DNA from 3 places in the Arthrobacter sp. SAFR-179 genome. Region 3 is predicted to be linked to each of the others. Evidence: predicted binding sites of a transcription regulator. Region 3 holds the regulator's gene; each other region holds the start of a gene.
The links. Region 3 encodes Rex, which represses fermentation and respiration genes when NADH is low (regulators of the CRP and FNR family bind a similar motif). Its sites were predicted from a motif close to CTTGTGAANNNNTTCACAAG; they were not measured.
Positions count from the first base shown of each region.

Region 1: a site for Rex is predicted at 1,605-1,624, ahead of araB (ribulokinase). Genes of this name have one in related genera too.
Region 2: a site for Rex is predicted at 1,597-1,616, ahead of ACR65K_RS06815 (glyceraldehyde-3-phosphate dehydrogenase). Genes of this name have one in related genera too.

Region 1 is NZ_JBPFDM010000018.1:15,580-18,851, forward strand. It holds gene araB (ribulokinase) at 1-1,462, opposite strand, end outside; gene chvE (multiple monosaccharide ABC transporter substrate-binding protein) at 1,730-2,857, shown strand; gene mmsA (multiple monosaccharide ABC transporter ATP-binding protein) at 2,963-3,272, shown strand, end outside.
Region 2 is NZ_JBPFDM010000002.1:524,087-527,358, forward strand. It holds gene ACR65K_RS06815 (glyceraldehyde-3-phosphate dehydrogenase) at 1-1,381, opposite strand, end outside; gene ACR65K_RS06820 (TspO/MBR family protein) at 1,654-2,187, opposite strand; RNA gene rnpB (RNase P RNA component class A) at 2,232-2,619, opposite strand; gene ACR65K_RS06830 (YaaA family protein) at 2,677-3,272, shown strand, end outside.
Region 3 is NZ_JBPFDM010000014.1:36,904-40,175, reverse strand. It holds gene ACR65K_RS18565 (HAD family hydrolase) at 1-494, opposite strand, end outside; gene ACR65K_RS18560 (glutaredoxin family protein) at 573-827, shown strand; gene ACR65K_RS18555 (redox-sensing transcriptional repressor Rex) at 948-1,652, shown strand; gene ACR65K_RS18550 (heme-copper oxidase family protein) at 1,730-2,563, opposite strand; gene ACR65K_RS18545 (YceI family protein) at 2,774-3,272, opposite strand, start outside.

The DNA of each region.
Region 1 (3,272 bases), on a different contig from region 3:
CCGAGCCAATGGTGGACAACTGCAGGCCGGTGGCGTCAGCGTAAATCTGCATCAGGAGCCTGTTCTTCAGCAGGCCGCCGGCCACGATGAATTCCTTGACCGGAACGCCGGCGCCGCGGAAAGCGTCCACAATGGTCCGGGTACCGAACGCAGTGGCTTCGAGCAGTGCACGGTACGTGTCCTCGGGCCTGGTGGCCAGGGTCTGGCCCACCACGATACCGGACAGCTCGTGGTCCACCAGGACTGAGCGGTTGCCCGAGTGCCAGTCAAGCGCAATCAGGCCGTGCTCCCCGATGGCCTGCTGCGACGCGAGGCCGGTGAGGTACTCGTGGATTCCCACTCCAGCGTCCTTGGCCGCCTGGTGGTATTCCGGCGGGACGCCGTACTTGGTGAACCAGCCGAAGATGTCCCCCACGCCGGACTGCCCTGCCTCGTAACCCCACAGCCCGGGAACGATGCCGCCGTCCACAGCCCCGCACATGCCCGGTACTTCATGCAGTTTGGTGCCGTTCATGACATGGCAGGTGGAGGTGCCCATGATGGCCACCAGCTGGCCGGACTCCACTGCCTTCGCAGCCGGTGCCGTGACATGGGCGTCAACGTTTCCCACGGCCACGGCGATGCCCTCCGGCAGGCCCGTCCAGGCCGCCGCCTCCGCCGTCAGGGTGCCCGCGGCGTCGCCCAGCCGTCCGATGGTGTGCTCGAGTTTGGAGCTGACAAAGCCCTTGAATTCGGGGTTTAGGGCGGCCAGGAACTCCTCCGACGGGTACCGCCCGTCCTGGTAGATCCCCTTGTAGCCGGCGGTGCACGCGTTCCGGACGTAGCGGCCACACAGCTGCCAGACAATCCAGTCGGCCGCCTCCACCCAGTGGTCCATTTCGGCGTAGGCTTCCGGGTCCTCTTCCAGCAGCTGCAGGCCCTTGGCGAATTCCCACTCGGAGGAGATCAGGCCCCCGTACCGGGGAAGCCAGTCTTCACCCCGTTCGGCCGCGAGCCGGTTGATCCGGTCGGCCTGCCCCTGGGCGGCGTGGTGCCGCCAGAGCTTCACATAGGCGTGCGGCCGGTTGGCATAGCCCGGCAGTTCGTTCAGGGGCGTGCCGTCGGCTTTGACCGGCACCATGGTGCAGGCGGTGAAGTCCGTTGCAATGCCGACGACGGCGGCCGGGTCGATCCCCGCGTCCGCCACCGCGGCTGGGACCGCGCTGCGCAGGACGTCCCGGTAGTCGTTGGGCACCTGAAGTGCCCATTCCCCGGGAAGCCGTGCCCCGTCGTCGCCCGCCACGTCCTTGGGCAGGGAATCGGTCACCACTGCATGGGGATACTCGTGGACGGCGCTGCCAAGCTCCTTGCCGTCGCGGACACGTACCACCACGGCACGGCCTGAGAGCGTTCCATAGTCCACCCCGATCACGCAGGGATCATGGCGGGGCTCGGAGTTGGAAGTGAACAACGCATCTGGCATGGGGTTGCCTCCATCCGGGAGGCATGGGCCTCATTACCGGGTTTTGTAGGGTCAGGGTCAAGCTAAGTGCTGCAGCAAGTGTGAACGCTAACAAAGCAGAAGTCAATGAAGTCGAAAGAGTTTCGGGATTTCTGGAAGGAGCCTCTTGTTAGCGTTCACAAATCAGTCTATATTGAACCGACACATCAACAATGTGGCCAGGACCGGGAGCGTCGCCGCTTCCCCGTCCAACAACACTTCGCGGCAATGCTGCCGCGGAAGGAGATAATGGTGAGAATCAAAAAACTCATGGGCGCGGTGGCCCTTGTCCTCGCCCTGACCGTGGGCGCTACCGGTTGTGGCTCCCGTGGTGGAACCAGTGAATCCAGTGGCGCGGCGAAGCCCGCCGACTCGCTGGTTGGCATCTCGATGCCCACCCAGACATCCGAACGGTGGATCGCCGACGGCGCCAACGTTGAGAAGTCCCTGAAAGACCTCGGCTACAAGACGGACCTCCAGTTCGCCAATGACGACATTCCAACCCAGGTCTCGCAGATCGAAAACATGCTGACCAAGGGCGCCAAGGCCCTGATCATCGCTGCCATTGACGGCACCACCCTGACCGACGTCCTGGCAAAGGCCAAGGAACAGAACGTGAAGGTGGTCGCCTATGACCGCCTGATCAACGGCACCGCAAACGTGGACTACTACACCACCTTCGACAACTACACGGTGGGTGTCCAGCAGGCCACCTCGCTGCTGACCGGCCTGGGCCTGGTGGATGCGAGCGGCAAGAAGGTGGAGGGCAAGGGCCCCTTCAACATCGAACTTTTCGCCGGAAGCCCGGACGACAACAACGCCAACTTCTTCTGGACCGGCGCCATGGACACCCTCAAGCCGTACATGGACGCCGGCACCCTGAAAGTTCCCAGCGGCCAGACCAAGTTTGAGCAGGCCGCCATCCTTCGCTGGCAGGCACCCGTGGCGCAGAAGCGCATGGAGGACATCATCACCTCCGCCTACAGCTCCGGCACCAAGCTGAACGGCGTCCTTTCGCCGTACGACGGCCTGTCCATCGGCATCATCTCCGCCCTCACCAGCACCGGCGGCTACGCCAAGGGAAGCCTGCCGGTGGTCACCGGGCAGGACGCCGAAAAGGGCTCCGTGAAGTCGATCATCGCCGGCGAGCAGTACTCCACCATCTTCAAGGACACCCGCCAGCTCGGCGCGCAGGCCGTCAAGATGGTGGACGCCGTCCTCAAGGGCCAGGAACCGGAAACCAACGACACCAAGACCTACAACAACAAGGTCAAGGTTGTCCCGGCATTCCTGCTGAAGTCCGTGATCATCACCAAGGACAACTACAAGAAGGAACTGATCGACTCGGGTTACTACAAGGACTCCGACGTCAAGTAGTCAACGTCCGGGGGCTGTGGCCGGACCTCCATCCGGCCACGGCCCCGCCCGCAGCCTCCTGCACCAGCAGAAGGCCAAGCTTCGACCAGTCAGTGGGAATTGACGATGAACACACCCATTCTTCAAATGCGAGGAATCACCAAGACGTTCCCGGGCGTGAAAGCGCTGCAGGACGTCACCCTGGATGTGAACCGTGGAGAGGTCCACGCCATCTGCGGTGAGAACGGAGCCGGCAAATCAACGCTCATGAAAGTGTTGTCCGGCGTCTATCCACACAACAGCTTCGACGGGGAAATCCTCTTCGAAAACGAACCCTGCAATTTCTCCAGCATCTCGGACAGCGAGAAGCGGGGCATTGTGATCATCCACCAGGAACTGGCGCTCAGCCCGTTCCTCTCCATCGCCGAGAACATCT
Region 2 (3,272 bases), on a different contig from region 3:
AGCTGTAGCCGAATTCGTTGTCGTACCAGACGTAGAGGACCAGGTTCTTGTCCGTGGAGACCGTAGCGAGTCCGTCGACGATACCTGCGCGGCGGGAGCCGACGAAGTCGGTGGAAACAACCTCGGGTGAATCGATGTAGTCGATCTGCTTCCGGAGGTCTGAGTGCAGCGACATTTCGCGCAGGTAGTTGTTGACCTCGTCCTTGGTGGTGCCGTTCTCCAGGCTGAGGTTGAGGATGGCCAGGGAAACGTCCGGGGTGGGGACGCGGATGGAGCTGCCGGTCAGCTTGCCCAGCAGTTCGGGCAGGGCCTTGGCCACGGCCTTGGCGGCACCGGTTTCGGTGATGACCATGTTCAGGGCTGCGGAGCGGCCGCGGCGGTCACCCTTGTGGAAGTTGTCGATCAGGTTCTGGTCGTTGGTGAAGGAGTGGACGGTTTCCACGTGCCCGTGCACCACGCCGAACTTGTCGTTGATGGCCTTCAGCACCGGAGTGATGGCGTTGGTGGTGCAGGATGCCGCGGAGACGATCCGGTCTGAATCGGTGATGTCGCGGTGGTTGATGCCGTGGACGATGTTCTTCAGTTCACCCTTGCCGGGCGCGGTCAGGAGCACGCGTGCCACGCCCTTGCTCTGCAGGTGCTGGGAAAGCCCCTCGGCGTCGCGCCAGCGGCCGGTGTTGTCCACCACCAGGGCGTTGTTGATGCCGTAGGCGGTGTAGTCGATCGTGGCGGGGTCGTTCGAGTAGATCACCTGGATCTGCACGCCGTTGGCGGTAATGGTGTTGGCGTCCTCGTCAATCCGGATGGTGCCCTCGAAGGACCCGTGGACGGAGTCGCGGCGCAGCAGGCTGGCGCGCTTGGAGAGGTCGTTGTCCGATCCGCGGCGCACAACGATGGCGCGCAGGCGCAGTCCGTGGCCGCCACCGGCCTTTTCAATGAGGATGCGTGCCAGGAGCCGGCCGATGCGGCCAAAGCCATAGAGCACGACGTCGGTGCTGGTGCGGTCATCGCCGCCCCGCTTGCCAACGATCTCGGCGAGCTCAGCGCGGAGGAATTCCTCAAGGGTGGCGCCGTTGCCTTCTTCCTTGAACTTCTGGTTCAGGCGGGCAATGTCGATCGCGGCTGCGCCCAGCTCGAGGTTGGCCAGCGTGTTCAGCAGGGGTGCGGTGTCCTCCAGGAGCAGTTCGTCCTTGCTCATGCGGCGCGCGAAGCGGTGTGCCTTGAGGATGTTCATGGTGGACTTGTTGATCAGGCTCCGGCCGTGGATGCTGGTCACCACGTTGTTTTCGCGGTACAGCCTGCCGATAACCGGGATCATGGCCTCGGCGAGGGCCTCCCGGCCCATCCACGTATCAAGACAAGAATCAGACGTCTGGCTCACAGAAATACCTTCCTCGGTTCAGCCGTGTACGTCCTCGTACACGGATGTAGGCCACCTGATGATGTCCAGGGGCACCGGCGCCTGCAGGGATGGCCCCCAGGCGCCTGGATCGCGTGCAAAGAAAAACCGCCGGCTGCGGGCGCAACTTTCGGCGGTAGAACTCCTGCGTCCGTGAACCATTCTAATTTGGCCCGCTGCAGGGAACACGCTTGTGCTGCGTGAATTCACTCACATGGCCGCAGACCTGCAGAGGCCCCTGCCGTTGCCGGGCTTCAGTTGTGGACGGCTGAATAGAGGTTCAGGCTGGCGGAAAAGACAACCCAGGAAAAGTACGGCAGCACCAGGAAACCGGCGGCGGCGTCCACCGGCCCGAACCGCAGGACCAGGAAGGCCAGGGTTGCTGCGAGTGCGAAGATGACCATGAAGGCGGCCCAGAGGGCGGCAGCACCGAGCATTGGATACAGGGCGAAAAACGCCATCGGCCACGCCGCGTTGAGCACCAGCTGGACAGCGTAGCCCGCACGGGTGCCTCCGGTCAGGCCGCCCTTGCGCCAAACCAGCCACGCGGCTACTGCCACTCCGATGTACAGCACCATCCAGGTGGTCCGGAACATCCACGACGGCGGCATCCACGGTGCTTTCACCGAACCGGCATACCAGCCGTTGGAATTGAGGATGATCGGAACCGATGCGAGAAGCCATGCAACGGCGGACAGCGCAAGGAACCCACCAAGTGCAAAGATCTGGGAACGGACGCCGGGAACGCCCGCCCGGGCCGCACGACGGGGATCAGGGATTACGGGCACGGTCCAGCATCCCCAACCCGGCGCCCGGGGTCAAACCCGGTGTGCGGATGGGACAGCCGGTACGCCGGGTTCTGTTCTCCCCTCCCGTTACCGGAAAAGGGAGCGACGGCCATCCATCTACGAGTACCGTTGCCGGCACCCTCCAGCGGCCTACCCGGACACTTGGGCGGGCAGCCCTCGAACGTGTCCTGTCTGGCCTTGCTCCGGGTGGGGTTTACCTAGCCTTCCCGGTCACCCGGGAAGCTGGTGGTCTCTTACACCACCGTTTCACCCTTACCTGCCCTGCCGGCCAAAGCCGGACATGCAGGCGGTCTGTTTTCTGTGGCACTGGCCTGCGGGTTACCCCGAGTGGGCGTTACCCACCACCCTGCCCTGCGGAGCCCGGACGTTCCTCGAGTCACTTACGTGGCGCGCGGCCGTCTGGCTGTCCCATCCACGTCCAGTCTACCGGCGCCCGCACGCCGCTTTTGTCGCCGGTAGGATCGGACGGTGCTGATTCTGCTTCCCCCTTCCGAAGGCAAGACACCTGCGCTCCGTGGGCCCGCCGTCGACTGGTCCTCGCTGGACTTCCCGGAACTCAACCCGTACCGCGCCAAGGTCCTCGAGGCGTTGGGAACGGCCAGCGCCCACCAGGACGCCCTGGCCCTGCTGGGCGTGGGGGCCTCGCTGCGCGAAGATGTTGAACGCAACACCCGCCTGCATGCCGAACCGGCCGCCCCTGCACACAGCATCTACTCGGGCGTCCTCTACGACGCGCTGGGCTACCGGAGCCTGACACCCGCCCAGCGGCGCAAGGCGGACGCATCCGTCCTGGTGATTTCCGCACTGTGGGGAGCCCTTCGCTTCGGCGACAGCGTCCCCGCCTACCGGCTCTCCATGGGCACCGCCCTGCCCGACGTCGGCCGGCTGGCTCCGTTCTGGAAGGCACAGCTTGGTCAGACACTGGGCACCCTGGCCCAGGGGCACCTGCTGGTGGACTGCCGGTCCAGCACCTACGCGGCCGCCTGGGCGCCGCCGCCGGAACAGACCGTGACGGTGAACGTATTCACGGAAGCCGGTGGGGTCCGCAAGGTGGTGAGCCACTT
Region 3 (3,272 bases):
CCCGTGTACATGCCGTCCGAAACCTCGCCCACGGTTCCCAGGGCTCCGGTCAGTCCCAGCCGGGTGGAGATCACGGTGGCCACTTCGATGGGGGTAGCCGTCACCAGCCAGACGCGTCGGCCCACCCTCAGGTGCTGCTCGGCCAGGGCCTTGGCGCCCGGCCAGATCCGTGACGCAATCATTTCGTCGTAAACTTCTTCGCCCAGCGCCTTGATATCGTCCACGCTGATGCCCACTGCCAGGGTCAGGGCCGAGTCCCTGACGGCGTGGACATCATCCATGTTTTCGCCGCGGGCCACAAACTTGAACTGTTGCCAGGCCATACCGGCCGCCTGCCTCAGGGTGAAGGCTCCGCGCTGGTGCATCTTCCGCGCCACATGGAAGAGGCTGGCGCCACGCATCAAGGTATTGTCCACGTCGAAAAACGCCGCCTCGCCCGGCTGCGGCGCAGCAACCGGACGCGTGACTACGGCGACGTATTTCTCCTCGGGCATGGACTCGAGTCTAGTCAATCCACTGCCCGGCCGCCGTCGGCGTCGCCCGCACGCCGCGAACGGCGATACCGTTAAGCCATGGCTACACCCCGCGTTGTCCTGGTCACCAAAGCTGACTGCCACCTTTGCGAGGAGGCGCGCGACGCCGTCGCCCGGGTCACTGCCTCATTGGGCCTGACGTGGAGCGAAGAGTTGGTGGACAACCAGCCCGACCTGCGTGAGCGCTATGCCGAGGAAATCCCCGTAGTGCTGGTGGACGGCGTGCAGCGCGACTTCTGGAAGATTGACGAGGCCCGCCTGGAACGCGTGCTGCAGCGGGCCATGGCCCAGTAGGGGAGTGGCGGCAGTGACATCAGATGCCCGGATGTCGCGGGTTTTCGATGGCCCGGGTTTTGAAGGCATGAGCGGCAGGGACCTAGAGTGGACTCACAACGCGACGCAAGGGAGGTGCGGGTGACATCCCTGGGTTCAACGCCCCAGCCTGTACCGGACCTTCCGGATGCCACGGGCGCACTCGCCAAGCAGATACCTCCTGCCGCGGTGGCACGGCTGACCATTTACCTCCGCGCCCTGAACACCTTGCTGGCCGAGGGCGTGGAGCGCGTTTCCTCCGAATCCCTGGCAGAAGCCTCCGGGGTCAGTTCCTCGACACTGCGCAAGGACTTGTCCCATGTGGGGTCCTACGGGACCAGGGGCGTCGGGTACGAGGTGCAGTACCTCAGCCGCCACATTGCCGCCGCGCTTGGACTGACCCACGACTGGAAAGTGGCCATCGTGGGCGCCGGCAACCTGGGCAAGGCACTGGCGCGCTACGGCGGCTTTGAATCGCGGGGGTTCGACGTGGTGGCCATCTTCGACGCCGACCAGATGGTGGTGGGCAACGAGGTGGGATGGCTGCGCGTGAGCGACGTGGCAGACCTTGAAACCGTCCTGCACCGGACCGGGGCCAACATGGTGGTGCTGGCCCTTCCCGCCGCAGTGGCCCAGGGCGTCTGCGACCGCGTGGTGGCGGCAGGGGTGCACAGCGTGCTGAGCTTCGCGCCGGTGATGCTGCAGGTTCCCGAAGGCGTGAACCTCCGGAAGGTGGACATGGCCACCGAACTCCAGATCCTGGCCTACCATGCCCAACGGGCCCAGACACCCGGGCAGACGGCCTAGCGGTTTGACAGGTTAAAGCAGGCGGCCCGGGATGCGATGCTGCATCCCGGGCCGCCTGCGTGTCAGCGCTGGTACCGCTACCGTCCGTACGGGTTGCCGAAGCCGCCCGAGTACGGGTTGGCGAACGGCTGCTGCTTCCGGAAGTAGGGGGCCGCCCCGGGAAGGTAGAGCAGCACGATGGCCGCGATTCCCAGGAGCGTTCCGATTGTGCCCAGGCTGGGGGGACCGAAGAGGCCCAGCACTGACAGCGCAGCGAACACCGTGCCCAGGATACGCGCCCAGTTCTTGCCCTTCCGGACAAAGAAGGCCACCAGCAGGTAGAGGGCCACCCCGATGATGGCGAACACCACCAGGGTTCCGGCAATGACTCCCTGGATGTCGTCATAGGTGACTCCGGTGGCGCCGCCTGCCTCCATCTGCTGCTCAAAGGCCTGCCGGTAGGCGGGATCGTCCAGCTGGGTGAGGCCGGTGAGCATGGCGACGACGAAGATCACGGCTGACGCGATGAGCAGCCAGAAGGAGATGTTCACCAGCTGCGGGATTCCGTTGCTGCCAGCGGGCTGCGGCTGCTCGGAAGGGTACTGGCCATACGGCGACTGCCCGTACTGGGGCGCATTCTGGCCGTAGCCGGGAGCCTGGGGCGCATTCTGCCCATACGGGGAGCCGTACTGCGGTGGGTTCTGCCCATACTGTGGGCCATTCTGGCCGTACTGCGGCGCTGCCGGCGGCTGGGAGCCGTACTGGGGCGCGTTCTGGCCGTACTGCGGGGCATTCTGGCCATACTGGGGCGCGTTCTGACCGTAGCGGGGCTGCTTGTCTCCGGACTGGTTGCCGGCCTGGTCATGCCCGGGCTGGCCGTTGCCGGAATGGGGGTCCTGGGGTGCGGGCGGCGGGACGGGAGGAGTACTCATGGCGTTCCTTCTGCAGGTTGGGATCCGGGTAGGCTGCCGGGAATCGGTCCTCTGCCTTCCCCCCAGCATGGCTTAAGTCCACCGTACCCCCGGCAGGCGGCGTTGTGGGTGATTCGGCGGCTATTCGCGCAGGTGGCTGCCGTTAAACAGGGGACCCCGGCGCGAGGCCGGGAAGGCCTGGTGCCGGGGTGTGCCCCTGGCGGGGTGGAATTATGCTGCGGGAGCGATGAAGGCGAGTTCCAGGTTGATGGCAACCTTGTCGCTGACCAGCACGCCGCCGGCTTCCAGGACAGCGTTCCAGGTGAGGCCAAAGTCCTTGCGGCTGATGGTGGTCTCGGCGGAAACGCCGGCGCGGGTGTTGCCGAACGGATCAACGGCAACACCGTTGAACTCGGTTTCCAGGGTCACCGGACGAGTGACGCCCTTGATGGTCAGGTCGCCGGTGAGCTCGTAGCTGTTGCCCTTGGCCACCAGGCCGTTGGACACGAAGGAGATCTCCGGGAACTTCTCCACGTCGAAGAAGTCCTCGCCCTTGACGTGGCCGTCGCGGTTGGCGTCGCCGGAATCGAAGCTGGCGGTCTGGATGGTGGCGTTGATCGTGGAGTCAGCAACGTCCTGGGCCAGGTCCAGGGTGGCGGCGGCATCCTTGAACTGGCCGCGGACCTTGCTGATGCCTGCGTGCCGGACCGTGAAGCCGATTTCGCTGTGG